Regions from separate parts of the Mesorhizobium sp. WSM4832 genome, predicted to be linked through region 3. Evidence: riboswitches for the same ligand, from Rfam matches in the RefSeq annotation. Region 3 holds a riboswitch; each other region holds the start of a gene.

Region 1 (5,015 bases), on a different contig from region 3:
TTGAGCGCTTCAGTGCCGCCGGGCGGCACAACTAGTCGGAAAGCTGATCGTTCCCATCAATAGGAACGTAATCATGAGCGATTCCAACCCACTTCACAGACGACAAGCTGCAGGGGCCCTTGGCGGCCGCGGCCGGGAGCGCAGCACAGCTCTGCCAGGAGCCCGGCGCTGTCACAGTGGCGAGCTTTTGAGCCAGGCGATCCGGAATGTCGCGATGCATTTCGCGTAAGTCGGCTTGATGACGATTGGCAGTGTTGATCATCAATGGGTTTAGTGTGGCCACCAGCCACACAGCGGTGGTCGGTGACAAGATGCGTTTGCCCTCCAGCGAAACCACTGCCTGTCAGTTTGATCGAGCGTGATTCCGCGTTGCGCGATTTGCATGGGCCCGGTTCTTAACCGCATTTGATGGTCCGCATTCATATCGTAGATGCGCTCATCGAAACAATCGATTTTACGGAGAATAACGAACATGAAAAAAGCGTTTCTCGGGACGTTTTGAGGACGACATCAGCGACATGAAGTACAGAGCGGACATCACCGGTCTACGGGCCGTCGCCGTTGTTACTGTTGTCCTGTATCATGCTGGCTTTTCAGCGGTCAGCGGCGGGTTCGTCGGGGTCGACATCTTCTTTGTGATCTCCGGCTTCCTGATAACGTCCGACATCATCGAGCGGACCGAGAGAGGCGAATTCTCGCTGCTGGACTTCTATCACCGCCGCGCTCGACGGATTTTCCCGGCCCTCTTCGCGATGCTCGCCGCCTGTTTTGCGATGGCGTGGTTTGTGTTGCCGCCGGGAGAGTTCATTGGGTTCGGCAACAGCGCCATCGCCGCCGCGATTTCGTCCAGCAACTTCTTTTTTTACCGCAGCACCAACTATTTTACTGAAGCCGCGAACTCGCTCCCGCTGCTGCACACATGGTCGCTGGCCGTCGAGGAGCAGTTTTACTTGCTGTGGCCTTTGGCAGTCATACTCATGATGCGATGGCTGAGACCTTGGGCGTCAATCATTGTCGCAACGCTATTCGTCATGTCCATCTACGCCGCTCAGCACTGGCTCCAGAGCGACCCGCCCTTTGTATTCTACATGCTTCCGACGCGCGCTTGGGAACTGCTTGCGGGCGGGCTGATCGCGCTGCCTGTGGCTAAGGCAATGAAGCCAAACCAAACGATTGCGGAACTCCTCGCTGCCTCGGGTCTGGCGCTCATCACGGCTTCACTTTTGCTGATCGATCAGGATACGCCATTTGCTGGCCTCCACGCGCTTGCTCCCTGCATTGGAGCGGCGCTCATCATCGCCGCCGGCTTTCACCGCGAAACAATCGTCTCAAAAGCGCTGTCGATCGGCCCTGCCGGCTTCATCGGCCTGACTTCCTATTCGCTCTACCTCTGGCACTGGCCGTTGCTGGTCTTTGCTGGCATCTATCAAAATCGCGAATTGCTCGTCTCCGAACGTGTCGCTATCGTAATGGCCGCGCTGCTCGTCTCAGCGCTCTCATGGCGCTTTGTCGAGCGCCCGTTCCGCCGGAGAGCTACAGGTTGGACGTGGCTGGTACCGACCGCCGGCGCAACGGCTGCGGTGTGCTGTCTGTCTCTGGCCATCATCAACAGCTCCGGCTTCCCCAGTCGGGGCCCTGACGGCGGCCCGTCTGTTCAAGCACTGAGAGCGGAAAGGGCCAAGTTCGAAGTATCTTCCTGCCTCGAGCGTGGCCGGCTCATCCCCAAAACGGGCGAATGCCTCCTCGGCTCCGGCAATATCGCTCCGACGATCGTTTTGTGGGGCGATTCTCAGGCTGCCCATCTTGCCCCTTCTTTAAGCGAGGCCGCCCGGACCACAGGCGTGCGCGTCAGACAGATTACAAAAGCGGGGTGCGCTCCTTTCCCCAACATGACGATGCTTCCCGCCAGTCCATTGACAGCGGATTGCCCGGCCTTCAATTCGTCCGCGCTCCAATCGGTGCTTGCCGATCGCAACGTCACACTCGTGATCCTGGCAGGCCGCTGGAACACCTACTCGGGGCGTGGAGGCAGCTTCCTTTCGAAGGATGGAAGCTGGCCTTCGCAGGAGGCTTCCAAAGCGAACTTCACGTCCGCCATTAAAGAGACCGCGGCCGCACTGGCGACCCGTGGCATCAAGACCGCTGTGGTTGGGCCAGCCCCAGAACCGCCCACCGATGTGCTGACTTGCCTTATCCGTGCGGACTTCATGAATGGCGATGCGCCGTGCTCCACCATGCCGGCCGAGAGATCTTGGCAGAACAATCAAATCGTCACGGATCTGCTGCCACGAACCGTACAATTCGTCCCCATAGTCCCAGCTTTGTGTGGGCAGGATAAGTGCCCGCTGAAATCAGGTGAAGACGTCTTCTACCTTGACGCGATCCACCTTTCGCGGGCGAGCCGGCATATCCTCGCCCCCATTTTCGCTAAGGTCATCTCTTCGCCAGCCAAGGATATGAATCAACCAAGCCAAAACAGCGAAGAGCGTTAACCCGAGTTCGAGCCCTGCGATTCCTTCACTTCGCTTGACAAGATAGGGCCCACCTGTCCAACCTAAGGCATTCACCAGGGGAGTCCCGGCAAGGGGCTGAGATACTGCTGGCTATCGCGGCGCAGTGACCCGTTGAACCTGATCCAGTTCATACTGGCGTAGGGACGGTGCAAGCGCTTTGCGGGAGTTCACGCCCGAGGTCCTGTTTCGGCAGGTCAACAGAAGCGTCTTTTCATCCTTCCGGCACAGAACTGGGTCTCCAATGCAATGAGCAAAGGAGCCTCAAGATGAATGCCCTCACCCCCGCCGTTTCGACGGGACCACTGCCCGCCTCGCGGAAAATCCACAAGCCCGGTGCAATCCACCCGCAGATCAGGGTGCCGATGCGCGAAATCTCCGTCCATCCAACGGCCGGCGAGCCGCCCGTCATCGTCTACGATCCGTCCGGCCCCTATACCGACCCGACAGTCGAAACCAGCATCGAAAACGGTCTTGCCCGGCTTCGCCACGAATGGATCATGGCGCGCGGCGATGTCGAGGCCTATGACGGCCGCCACGTGCGGCCGGAGGACAATGGGTTCGCGACGGGTGAGCGCCTGACGCCGGAATTTCCCATTCGCAACCGGCCGCTCAGGGCCAAGCAGGGCAAGGCGGTCACCCAGCTTGCCTATGCGCGCGCGGGCATCATCACGCCCGAAATGGAGTTCGTCGCCATCCGCGAGAACCTCGGCCGCGAGGTCCTGCGCAGCAAGCTTGAGCGCGACGGCGAGGCCTTTGGCGCGGCGATCCCCGACTTCGTCACGCCCGAATTCGTGCGCGATGAGGTGGCTCGAGGGCGCGCAATCATTCCCGCCAACATCAATCATCCCGAGAGCGAGCCGATGATCATCGGCCGCAATTTCCTGGTCAAGATCAACGCCAATATCGGCAATTCGGCGGTCACATCGTCGATGGCCGAAGAGGTCGAAAAGATGGTCTGGGCGATCCGCTGGGGTGCCGATACTGTGATGGACCTGTCGACCGGCCGCAACATCCACAACATCCGCGATTGGATCGTCCGCAATGCGCCGATGCCGATCGGCACGGTGCCGCTCTACCAGGCGCTCGAAAAGGTCGGCGGCATCGCGGAGGACCTGACCTGGGAGGTCTACCGCGACACACTGATCGAACAGGCCGAACAGGGTGTCGACTATTTCACCATCCACGCCGGCGTGCGGCTGCATTACATCCCGCTGACCGTCGACAGGGTCACGGGCATCGTCTCGCGCGGTGGATCGATCATGGCCAAATGGTGCCTGCACCATCACCGCGAGAGCTTCCTCTACGAGCATTTCGCGGAAATCTGCGACATCGCCAGAGCCTATGACGTGTCCTTCTCGCTTGGTGACGGTCTTCGTCCCGGCTCGATTGCCGACGCTAATGACGCGGCGCAATTCGCAGAGCTGGAGACGCTCGGCGAGCTGACGCGGATCGCCTGGGCCAAGGATTGCCAGGTGATGATCGAGGGCCCCGGCCACGTGCCGATGCACAAGATCAAGCAGAACATGGACAAACAACTCGCCGTCTGCGGCGAGGCGCCGTTCTATACGCTTGGACCACTGACGACCGACATTGCGCCGGGTTATGATCACATCACCTCTGGCATTGGCGCCGCCATGATCGGCTGGTTCGGCACCGCCATGCTTTGCTACGTCACGCCCAAGGAACATCTCGGCCTTCCCGATCGCAACGACGTCAAGACCGGCGTGATCACCTATAAGATCGCGGCGCATGCCGCCGACCTGGCGAAGGGGCATCCGGCGGCGAAAGTCAGGGATGACGCCCTTTCCCGCGCGCGCTTCGAGTTCCGCTGGGAGGACCAGTTCAACCTTTCGCTCGATCCCGAAACGGCGCGCTCGTTCCACGACCAGACCTTGCCCAAGGAAGCGCACAAGGTGGCGCATTTCTGCTCGATGTGCGGGCCGAAATTTTGCTCCATGCGCATCTCCCATGACATCCGCGCCGAGGCGCAGAAGGAAGGCATGGCGGCCATGGCGGAGAAATATCGCGCGGGTGGCGATCTCTATATGCCGGTCGAAACGCCCGGGGCGGAAGACCACGCTTTGGCGCAGGAGACGCGCTGAGCCATGCGCCGCGTCCTTGTCAAAGGCGCCGGTGTGGCAGGCCTCACCGTCGCCCATGAATTAGCCGCGCGGGGTGCGTCCGTCACGGTTGCTGAAATTCGGAGCCAGATGGGCGGCAATGCGTCATGGTCTGCAGGCGGCATGTTAGCGCCATGGTGCGAGCGCGAGAGCGCCGAGCAACAGGTGCTGGATCTCGGACGCGGCGCCGCCGACTGGTGGGATGCCGTTCTGCCCGGCCAGGCGACGCGGGCGGGAACGCTCGTCGTCGCGCCGCCGCGCGATGTGGGCGAGCTCGACCGCTTCGCCAGCCGCACCTCGGGCCATCGCTGGCTGGGCGAGGAGGACATCGCAAAGCTGGAGCCCGACCTCGCCGGCCGTTTCAAGCGGGGCCTGTTCTTCC
Region 2 (5,015 bases), on a different contig from region 3:
GCGCCATCGAGCGGCGCGCCGTCGAAGCGCATCGAGCCCTCGCCCTTGAGCGCGCCGGTGAGCAGTTGGAACAGCGTCGATTTGCCGGCGCCGGAAGGCCCGAGGATCGAGACGAACTCGCCCGCGCCGACATCGAGCGAAACGCCTGCCAGAACCTCGAGCGCGCCGAAGCTTTTGCGGACATCGCGGAGCTCGAGCCGGGTCATGGCCGGCCCCCTGCGTCAGGATCGGACTTGCCTTCGCTCCCTGCCGTCTCGCTCCCTGCATTTTCCCAGGGCATGGCGAGCCGCTGGACGAGCACCGCCAGGCCGAACAGCGCCAGCGTCAGAACCGAGCTGACGGCGACCGCGGCAAGCACCAGGTCGGGCCGAAAATTGTTCTTGGCGCTGAGCATGTAGATGCCCAGCCCCTTCGCGGCACCGGCATATTCGGCGAAGATCGCGCCGACCACCGCATAGGTGATGGAGATGCGCAGACCGGCGAAGAAATAGGGCAGCGCCGAAGGCAGCCGCGCGGCCCAGAAAATGCGCCAGCGCCCCGCTCCCATGGCGGCGAGCATCTGGGCAATCTCTTTTTCGGTCGACGCATAGCCCTCGACCAGCGCCACCATCATCGGGAAGAAAGTGACCAAGGCGACAAGCAGGATTTTTGGCAAGAGCCCGAAGCCGAACCACAGCACCACCAGCGGCGCGATCGCCACCAGCGGCAAGGTCTGGCTGGCAATCAGCAGCGGGAACAGCGCGCGGCGCAAGCGCGGCAGGAAGTCGACCAGCGCGGAGAGGATGAAGGCGGCAAGCAACGAACAGGCGAAGCCGGCCAGCGTGGCTCGGATGGTGGGGAGCGTGTTTTCGGCCAGTGCCGCGCGGTTCTCCCATGCCTGCGCCAGCACGCGGGACGGCGCCGGCAGCACGGAGGGAGCGACGCCGCCGAGGCGGGCGTAGAGCTCCCAGGCGAGGAGCAGCAAGATGAAAGCCAGGGCGGCGGGCGCGGCTTTGGCGAAGGCCGACGCGACGGCTGATCTCCCCCCTTGTGGGGGAGATTGGCTGTCGCGCCCGCTTTCGCCAATGGCCGACGATTCCCATCCCTCTTCCGGGATGTGATCAGATGTAGGATTCTCTCCCCCACGCAATGGGTCGAACCAAACAGCCACGACACTCTCCTCGACAGCTTGAACTTGCGCTCAAACCGCGGTCGGGCTGTTCGCCGAGATGGTGATGTCGAGCGTCACGTGCCCCGCGCCGGGGCCGAAGCGGCAGAAGGCTTCGTTGAGCGTGGCGAACACCGCGCCGGCATCGCCGCGCAGCTTGGTGCAGAAATTCTTCGAGCGCTCGAAGACGCCGGACTGTTTCAGGAAATCGATGCAGCCGTAGATCTCGTCCATGTGGTCGCCGGTGCCCATCACGTAGAGCGAGAATTGCGCCACCACCGGCTGGTTGGTCGAAGGCGTCGCGTTCACTGCGCTGAGCGCGGCGAGCTTGCGTTCGTCAAGTGGGATCGCCGGGCCGCCGATCTCGTCGGAGCGGCAGATCGGATCGTCCGGCTCGCCGGGACAGCCGCGCGAGACCGCGGCCGACAGCACGCAGTGCTTGCCGCTTCCCGCCGCCGCCACGAACAGGTCGCGCATGGCCGCAAACAGGACTTCGGGCCGCCCGACCAGCAGCGTCGAGATGTCGTCGGTCTCGATCCTGAGCCTGTCACGGTAAGGATCGAGCGCGCCGAGCGCGCCGAGGATGACGCCGACGAAATCGTCGGTCATGGGATAAAGGGAAATCTGTGCGCCGGAAAACATAGCCCGCCTCGCTCCGCTGGTATTATCCAGATCAGCTTTAGGGTCCGGAGGCTTGCCGCCCCCATCTCAGCCCCGACCGTACGGAGCACCCCTGTGGATGGTCGGGTTAAAGCACTGTTTGTAGCGGCGGGAAAGAGGTTTTTTTGCCGCGCAATCAGGCCAGGAAGTGTCATCTCCCCCTAGGGGGAGATGGCTGCGTTACAAGATTTTCGCAGACTTCTTATAACTGCTTTCAACTCCTATCGTTCAAATTGTACGAATCTCGCTTGATTGTGTTTCGTACATAAAGTACGATACTTCCCTTCCTTTGAGGGGATTTGCTTGGACACCGCGAACCACGCCGCTTTTGCCGACCTCTCCCGCCCTTTGCTGTCGCCACTGCCGCTTGCCGAGCGCGAGCGCCTTGCCGGCGCCTGGCGCATGGCCAGCCAGGATATCGCCGACGACATCCGCTTCATCCGGCAATATCTGAAGGTAGTCGCCGAGAAGGAGGACAGGCTTTCGACCGGCACGCTGGTGCATGGCCGCGCCTATGTCGAAGCCTGCGCCGCCTGGCTGCCGGAGACGGTGGCGCGGTATTTGCGCAATCTCCGGCTGATCAGCGAATGCGAAAGCGCGATGCTCGCTGCCGGCGTGCGGTTTGCCAGGTCGAGCGATGCGTGGGAGTGAGGCGCCTGTCCCCGCTCTTCGCCGGAAGCCCGCTCTTCGCCGCAAAGAAAGACAGGACCGAACGCGGCAGGACAGCACCTCTCCGGTGCGGCCGTCATCCCGGGACGGCCGCCGCCGACAGGTCTCTGCAACCCTTGGGCCACCCCTCGAAAAATGCATCGTTTCACACAATCGCCAATTGGTGGACGCAGGCGAGCGGCCGGTGGTTAATTCCTCTCAGGCGAAGGAGGGTAAAGCCGTATACCAGGGAGGAACTCGTTTTGATGGACCAGCAAATCGACATCGGCATTAAGCTCGACGATCAGCCCTACGAAGTCACCTCATTCGCCAGGAGGCATGGCCTGACGATCCCAATCGCCGATGCGGTCCTTTTCGCCAAGGGTCCGTCGCCGTCGCGGGCTGCCTGCGATACAGCCGCGCTGGCCTTCCTTTGCGCGGTCGCGCGATACGCCGGAAAACAAGGGCGGCGGTAGCGGTCCGGGCCTCGCCTACCAGCTGAACTGCAGCCCTGCATTGCCGCCGACCTGGCTGCCGGCGAAGGCGATGCCGAGCGTGCCGGTCAGCCGGCCGCCATGGTTGAAGCCCTCGCTCAGCACCGCCGCACCTGTGATGCCGAAAGCGTTGGCGTCGCCGGCGTTGCCCCAGTTGATACGAAGGCCGAAATGCTCGCCCTGGACAAGATCGGGCGCGGCGAGCGCGGCCGAGATCGAGGCGTTTTCGAAAGCCCGGGTGATGCGGTTATCGATGTCGTCGACGTGGGCAGCCAAAGCCGTTTTGCCGACCTCGGTCATCTCGCCGCCATTGCCGTCATCGACCTGCCGCCTGGTCATGCCCGTGTCGGCGTTGATGCAGGTGTTGGTGCCCGGGCTGTAGTAGTAGTTGGTGCCGTACATGTCGCATGCCCGGACATATTCGACCGGCTGCGCAGCTGCCGCAGGCAAGGACAGGCCACACAAGGCTACCGCGACGGCCGCAAAAAGATATTTGAACATGATTGGCCCCCGGCCACGCTACCAGGTGAGCTGCAGGCCGGCATTGCCGCCGACCGTCTTACCGGAGAACGCTACGCCCGCGGCGCCGGTCAGCCGTCCGCTGCCGCCGGGAAGGAAGCTCTCGCCCAGCACCGCCGCGCCGGTGACGCCCATGGCGTTGGCTTGGCCGGCATTGCCCCAGTTGACGCGCACGCCGAAATGCTCGCCCTGCACTAGGTCCGGGCTGGTGAGCGACGAGGCCACAGAGGCACCTTCGAAGGCGCGCTGGACCCGACCATCGATGTCGTCGACCTTGCTCGCCAGCGCGGTCTTGCCTGCAACCACCTTGTCATCATCCGTCACAAGCCGGGTCTCGCCGGTGTTGGCGTTGATGCAGGTATTGGTGCCTGGGCTGTAATAGTATTGCGTGCCGAAGGCGTCACAAGCGCGCACATAGTCGACCGCCGCTGAAGCCTGTGTCGCAAAGCCGCCTGCCGCAGCCAGAAACGCAAATAAAATGAAACGGTCGATGCCCCGCATAACCCAATCCCCAAGCTTGACGTTAAGAAAGCCTTAACACGAAAGGCACATTGGACGAGTGCCGATGTCAACGGGGCAGTCAGACCGAAGACCGACTTTTACTGGGGCTATTTGACTAAAAGAGCGCGTGTTGCCGAGATGCCACAGTGGATGGCTCCATCTGTTCAACAACTTGCGATCGCGCGAAGCTTATCTATTAAAGCACAGCTAATTTTAGAGGAAGGTAATATTAACCCGCCCGACCTTCAACGGCGGAAGTTCCAGCGTCTTCACGCGCCCAAACTCCGGGCGCGGGCTCTCCACGTCCTCTTCGACCGTTGTCGGAATGAGCTAGCGGCGGCATGGCCGCCGGAAATCAGGCCTTGGCTTTCGGCTTGGCGGGAGCCTTGGCCTTTGCCGCTTTCGGCTTTTCGACCTTGGCGGCGACCGCCTTCTTCGGACTCTTCGCCTTCGGTTTCATCTCGGCGTCGACCTCGGCTGCCGCCTGGTCCCAATGCTCCATGTGAGCGCCTTCCGGCCTGCCTGCCTGTTCCCAGATCTCGTGCGCGCGCTGGCGAATGCGTTCGTGCCTGTCGTCCGTCACTTGTCGCCTCCATTTGGTTGGGACGGTTCCCCGGCGCGAACATTAGCCGAATTTTCGCGCCGCGTCTTGCGCATCGACACATGGAGGGCCGAACTTCGGCGGCGATTTTCCTCAGTGCCCGTCGGCGATGACGGCGACGCCGAGATAGGCTGCCTTCTTTGTAATCAATCCGGCCAAATCGGCGTCAGAGCGCTCCGTCCCTGTGCGCTTGCGCAGGATCGCTATCGCGTCCTTCATCGACAGCAGGCCGGTGCAATGTTCAGCCAGAAGCTGGTCGACGCTCTTGGCGAGGTCAGGTGGTTCGACGTGTAGATGGTGCATGGCAACGACTCCTTCCCGAACGTTGCCTCCCAAACCGCCGTCCAATCTAGACGATATGTCCAGGTGCGAGAAGAGCCCGACCCTTGCCCGATGCATCGGGGAAGGTCGGGCTCTTCGGCAACCAGGCGCTACTGGATCACCT
Region 3 (5,015 bases):
GATCGGCGCGATGGCAAAGACATCGGTGACGTTGCGCAAGGCCAGGAACCAGCCCGCCCCAAGCACGATCGGCGGCACGACGAGCACGAAACCGGCGCCGGTGTCGGTGGCGTGTTCGAGCAGGCTCATGGCGCCACCTGTCCGGCGCCGCAGGGCCAGCGCGCGCCGCGCCGCAATCAGCGCCAGCGACAGCGCCACGCCGAGCAGCGCCGCGAGGAACGCGAGGCCCGCGCTGGTGGTGGCGGCCCGGCGCACCGCCTCTTCACCCGCCAACCGGCCGAGATCGGCCTCCAGGCCTGAAAACACGGTCGCCGCCATCGGTCCGGCGACGAACAGCAGGGCAAGCGCGATGAGGCCGGCGTTCAGCACGCCCTCCATCCGGCCCGCCGAAAGATAGCGGCGCGGCGCCACCGGCAGATTGGCGTCCCCGACCGTGTTGGCGCCAAGCCGCGTGAGCACGATGACCACGACGAAGGTCAGGGCGATCTGCAGCAGCGTCAGCACCACGGCGCGCGCGGGATCGAAATCGAAGCGCAGCGCCTGGTAGATGGCGACCTCCAGCGTCGTCGCGGCCGGACCGCCGCCCAGCGTCAGCACGATGGTGAAGGACGTGATGCAGAGCATGAAGACCAGCCCGGCAACCCCCGGCATGGCCGCGCGCAGCACCGGCCATTCGATCAGCCGGAACGCTGGCCGGGCACCCATGCCAAGCTGGCTCGCCAGCCGCCACTGGTCGGCAGGAATGGTGCCCAGCGCCTCGAGGAACAGGCGCGTGGCCAAGGGCAGGTTGAAGAAGACATGCGCGACGAGGATGCCGGAGAGGCCGTAGATCCCCGGCCACTCTGCGCCGCCAAGCTCGGCGAAGATGCTGGCAAAGTACCCGGCCCGTCCATAGAGCGCCAGGATACCGAGCGCGGCGACGATGGCCGGCAGCGCCAGCGGCACGGTGAAAAGCTGCAGGATAAGGCGACGGCCGGCAAAAGCCGGATGTCTCGACAAAGCCCGTGCCACCAGCAGCGCCGGCGCGACCGACAGCAGTGTCGACAGCAGCGCCTGCCACAGCGTGAAGCGGGCGACGCGCAAGAGGTAGCCGTCGAAGGCGGCGGCAGCGCCGGAGAGATCATGCGCGCCTTCGACGGCGAGGCCGATGAAGGCGCCACCGATCAGCACGGCTACGGCCGCAAGGGCGATGATGCCGGCGGTGACGCGGGAGTCAGGGTGCACGGCGGGTAGCACGTTGCACCTTGGTGGAATTCAGCGGACGCCGCGTTCCTTCGCGCCCCCCTCTGTCCTGCCGGACATCTCCCCCTCTAAGGGGGAGATCAGACGTCACGCCGGCCTTCGCCAATCTCCAAAGCTGCAGGATTGAGCAGGGCGCCAAAGCTGCCAATCTCCCCCCTTGAGGGGGAGATGTCCGGCAGGACAGAGGGGGGTGGCTTGGCGCGAACTTCAAAGGAATAGCGAACCTACTTGCCCATCACCGCCAGCCACTCATCCACCCAGGCCTTGCGGTTGGCCGCGACTTCTTGCGGGCTGAACAGCAAGGTCTTGGTCGGCTTCACCAGCTTGTCGAAGGCCGGGTTGAGCGGCTTGTCGGTCTTGCCGGCCGGGAACATCCAGTTGGTTTCCGGAATGACGTCCTGGAATTTCGGCCCGGTCATGAATGCGATGAACTTTTGCGCCAGCGGGTTCTTCGCGCCGGTCGTGGTGATGCCTGCGACCTCGATCTGCAGGTATTCGCCTTCCTCGAAGGATGCAGCCTGATAGCGCACGGTGTTCTCGGCCACCATGTGGTAGGCCGGCGAAGTGGTGTAGGACAGCACCATCGGCGCCTCTCCCTTGGTGAACAGGCCGTAGGCCTCGCTCCAGCCCGGCGTCACCGTCAGCACCTTCGGCTTGAGCTTGGCCCAGGCTTCCGGCGCCTTGTCGCCATAGACCGACTTCACCCACAGGAGCAGGCCGAGGCCGGGCGTCGAGGTGCGCGGATCCTGGATGACGATCTTGTCCGTGCCGCTGCCTTCCACCAGGTCCTTCAGGCTCTTCGGCGGCGTCTTCAGCTTCTGCGTGTCATAGACGACGGCGAAATAGCCGTAGTCGAAGGGCACGAAAGTGTCGTCGCTCCAGCCGCCGGGCACATTGATGCCGGACACGTCGCCATGCGGCGCAAACAGACCGCTCGCCTTGGCATCGGCGGTCAGATTGGTGTCGAGGCCGAGCACGACATTGGCCTTGGTGCCGGCGCCTTCCAGCTTGACGCGGTTGAGCAAGGCGACGCCGTCGGCGACCGAGACGAATTCGAGATCGCAGCCGCATTCGGCCTCGAACTCTTTCTCGATGGCCGGTCCGGGACCCCAGTCGGCGGTGAAGCTTTCATAGGTATAGACGGTGAGCTTGTCCTTCGCAGCGGCAGGCGCAACGCCTGCCAGAAGCGAAACAAGACCGGTTGCGAGAATGAGATGGGACAGCATCGCGCGCATCGGCGCCTCCTTCGTTCGAGTGACAAGGAATTGAGGCGCCGGATGGTCCGAAACGTCTAATCCCTCCGCCGGTACAAACCGGATCAGGTTCAGCGGGTTGGCTTGGTTGCCTCTCAGCCGGATCACGTCCGGCACCCCGTTAGAGCGTTTCGACAGATAGGCCGCGCCGAAGCGGCGCGCAAGCGGAAGTTTGCCCGGCAGCTAATGTTCGAGCGGGACCTTGGACGCGACGTGCGGCGCTACGCGGCTTCCGTTTCGCCCGGCGGGCTGGTAAGGGCGACGGCCATGGGCACATTCACCATCCTGCTTGGCGGCGACCTCATCCGCACGCCCCGGCTCGAACGCCAGATCGAAGCGTCGCGCATCATCGCCGCCGATGCCGGCATCGGCCATGCCCGCATGCTTGGCCTGGTACCGGAGCTCTGGGTCGGCGATTTCGACTCGGTACCGGCGAACCTGCCAAAGAATCTGGCCGCCGTGCCGCGAAAAGTCTTTCCGGCCGAGAAGGACATGACCGACGGCGAGCTCGCCGTCGCGGAAGCGCTTCAGCGCGGCGCCACCAGCCTGGTGCTGGCCGGCGCCTTCGGCGGCAAGCGCGCCGACCATGCCTTCCTGCATCTGACGCTAGCCCTGCGCTTGGCTGCGGCCGGCACGCGGGTGCTGCTGACCAGCGGCGCGCAGGAGGGCGTTCCCGTCCTGCCTGGCAAGGCCAGCTTCGACTATGATGACGGTACGCTGTTTTCGGTGCTCGGCTTCTCCGACCTGTCCGGCCTGACCGTTACCGGCGCCAAATGGCCGCTCGACCGCGTCGAGGTGGCGTTCGGCTCCTCGCTCACTATATCAAACGAGGTCGAAGGGCAGCTTGGCATCGCGCTGGAGCGCGGCCGGGCGCTGCTTCTGGCCCACCCCTATCCTCTTCCAGAAAGTTGACATGGCGCCGCCACTCCTCAATCTCGACGGCATTAAACTGACCTTCGGCGGCACCCCGCTGCTCGATGGCGCGGCGCTCAGCGCATCCGCCGGCGAGAAGATCGCGCTGGTCGGCCGCAATGGCTCGGGCAAGTCGACGCTTCTCAAGATCGCCGCAGGCATGATCGAGCCGCAGGACGGCGAGGTGTTCCGCCAGCCTTCAGCCACGGTCCGCTATCTGCCGCAGATGCCGGACATGGATGGCTTCGCGACCGTCCGCGCCTATGTCGAAGCCGGCCTCGGCCCGGCCGACGATCCGCATCGCGCCACCTATCTGATGGAGCATCTCGGCCTCACCGGCGAGGAGCGGCCGAACGACCTTTCCGGCGGCGAGGCGCGCCGCGCAGCGCTTGCCAGGGTCATGGCGCCGGAGCCCGATATCCTTCTGCTCGACGAACCGACCAATCATCTCGATCTTTCCGTGATCGAATGGCTGGAAGAAGAGCTTGCCCGCACCTCGTCGGCGGTCATTCTGATCTCGCACGACCGCCGCTTTCTCGAACGCGTCACGCGGGGCACGGTCTGGCTGGACCGCGGCCAGACGCGGCGGCTCGACAAGGGCTTCGCGCATTTCGAGGAATGGCGCGACCAAGTGCTGGAAGAGGAAGAGCGCGAGCAACACAAGCTCGGCCGCCAGATCGTGCGCGAGGAGCACTGGCTGCGCTATGGCGTGACCGCAAGGCGTAAGCGCAACATGCGTCGCCTCGGCGAATTGCAATCCATGCGCCAGCGCTTCCGCGGCCATCGCGGCGCCGAAGGCACGGCGACCATGGTGGCGAGCGACGCCGCCGAATCCGGCAAGCTGGTGATCGAGGCGAAAAACATCGAGAAGAGCTTTGGCGACCTCACCGTGGTCAAGGGCTTCTCGACCCGCATCCAGCGCGGTGATCGCGTCGGCCTGGTCGGACCGAACGGCGCCGGCAAGACAACGCTGTTGAAGATGCTGACCGGCGAGATGAAGCCCGATGCCGGCTCGATCCGGCTCGGCACCAATCTGGAAATCGCCACGCTCGACCAGAAGCGCGAAGCGGTTGATCCGGCGGAGACGCTGGCGCAATATCTCACCGACGGACGCGGCGAGAACCTCGTCATCAATGGCGAGCAGCGCCATGTCGTTTCCTACATGAAGGATTTCCTGTTCAAGCCGGAGCAGGCGCGCACGCCGGTGCGCGAGCTTTCCGGCGGCGAGCGCGCGCGGCTGCTGCTGGCCCGCGTTCTTGCAAGGCCCGCCAACCTCCTGGTGCTCGACGAGCCGACCAACGATCTCGACATGGAGACGCTGGAGCTGCTGCAGGAACTGGTCGCCGGCTTTGCCGGGACGGTGATCCTGGTCAGCCACGACCGTGACTTCCTCGACCGCACCGTCACCAGCGTGATCGCGCCGGACGGCGGCGGACGCTGGATCGAATATGCCGGCGGCTATTCCGACATGCTGGCGCAACGCGGCGGCACCAGGCTGGAGGATCGCAAGGCGCGGCCGAAGGTTGAGACGAGCGAGGCTGCGCCGAAAGCCGAACAAGCCGCGCCGAAGGGTCCGGCGAAGAAGCTCTCGTTCAAGCAGAAATTCGC

The links. Region 3 has a riboswitch for thiamine pyrophosphate ahead of thiB (thiamine ABC transporter substrate binding subunit). Riboswitches for the same ligand answer to the same signal wherever they lie in the genome.
Region 1: it holds a riboswitch for thiamine pyrophosphate, as region 3 does, so the genes downstream of both, thiC (phosphomethylpyrimidine synthase ThiC) here and thiB (thiamine ABC transporter substrate binding subunit) in region 3, are expected to answer to the same signal.
Region 2: it holds a riboswitch for thiamine pyrophosphate, as region 3 does, so the genes downstream of both, AC0L2L_RS14645 (YkoF family thiamine/hydroxymethylpyrimidine-binding protein) here and thiB (thiamine ABC transporter substrate binding subunit) in region 3, are expected to answer to the same signal.

Annotation. Positions count from the first base shown of each region.
Region 1 covers NZ_JBVVQH010000020.1:131,560-136,574, forward strand. Annotated here, with positions in the region: gene AC0L2L_RS25425 (acyltransferase family protein) at 519-2,492, shown strand; TPP riboswitch at 2,559-2,675, shown strand; gene thiC (phosphomethylpyrimidine synthase ThiC) at 2,780-4,615, shown strand; gene thiO (glycine oxidase ThiO) at 4,619-5,015, shown strand, end outside.
Region 2 covers NZ_JBVVQH010000009.1:66,670-71,684, reverse strand. Annotated here, with positions in the region: gene AC0L2L_RS14655 (ABC transporter ATP-binding protein) at 1-206, opposite strand, end outside; gene AC0L2L_RS14650 (ABC transporter permease) at 203-1,066, opposite strand; gene AC0L2L_RS14645 (YkoF family thiamine/hydroxymethylpyrimidine-binding protein) at 1,181-1,789, opposite strand; TPP riboswitch at 1,780-1,892, opposite strand; gene AC0L2L_RS14640 (hypothetical protein) at 2,111-2,458, shown strand; gene AC0L2L_RS14635 (hypothetical protein) at 2,722-2,931, shown strand; gene AC0L2L_RS14630 (porin) at 2,947-3,450, opposite strand; gene AC0L2L_RS14625 (porin) at 3,469-3,969, opposite strand; gene AC0L2L_RS14620 (DUF2934 domain-containing protein) at 4,325-4,552, opposite strand; gene AC0L2L_RS14615 (hypothetical protein) at 4,664-4,873, opposite strand; gene AC0L2L_RS14610 (DUF1236 domain-containing protein) at 5,002-5,015, opposite strand, start outside.
Region 3 covers NZ_JBVVQH010000032.1:29,036-34,050, forward strand. Annotated here, with positions in the region: gene thiP (thiamine/thiamine pyrophosphate ABC transporter permease) at 1-1,224, opposite strand, end outside; gene thiB (thiamine ABC transporter substrate binding subunit) at 1,467-2,468, opposite strand; TPP riboswitch at 2,521-2,626, opposite strand; gene AC0L2L_RS31515 (thiamine diphosphokinase) at 2,763-3,407, shown strand; gene AC0L2L_RS31520 (ABC-F family ATP-binding cassette domain-containing protein) at 3,409-5,015, shown strand, end outside.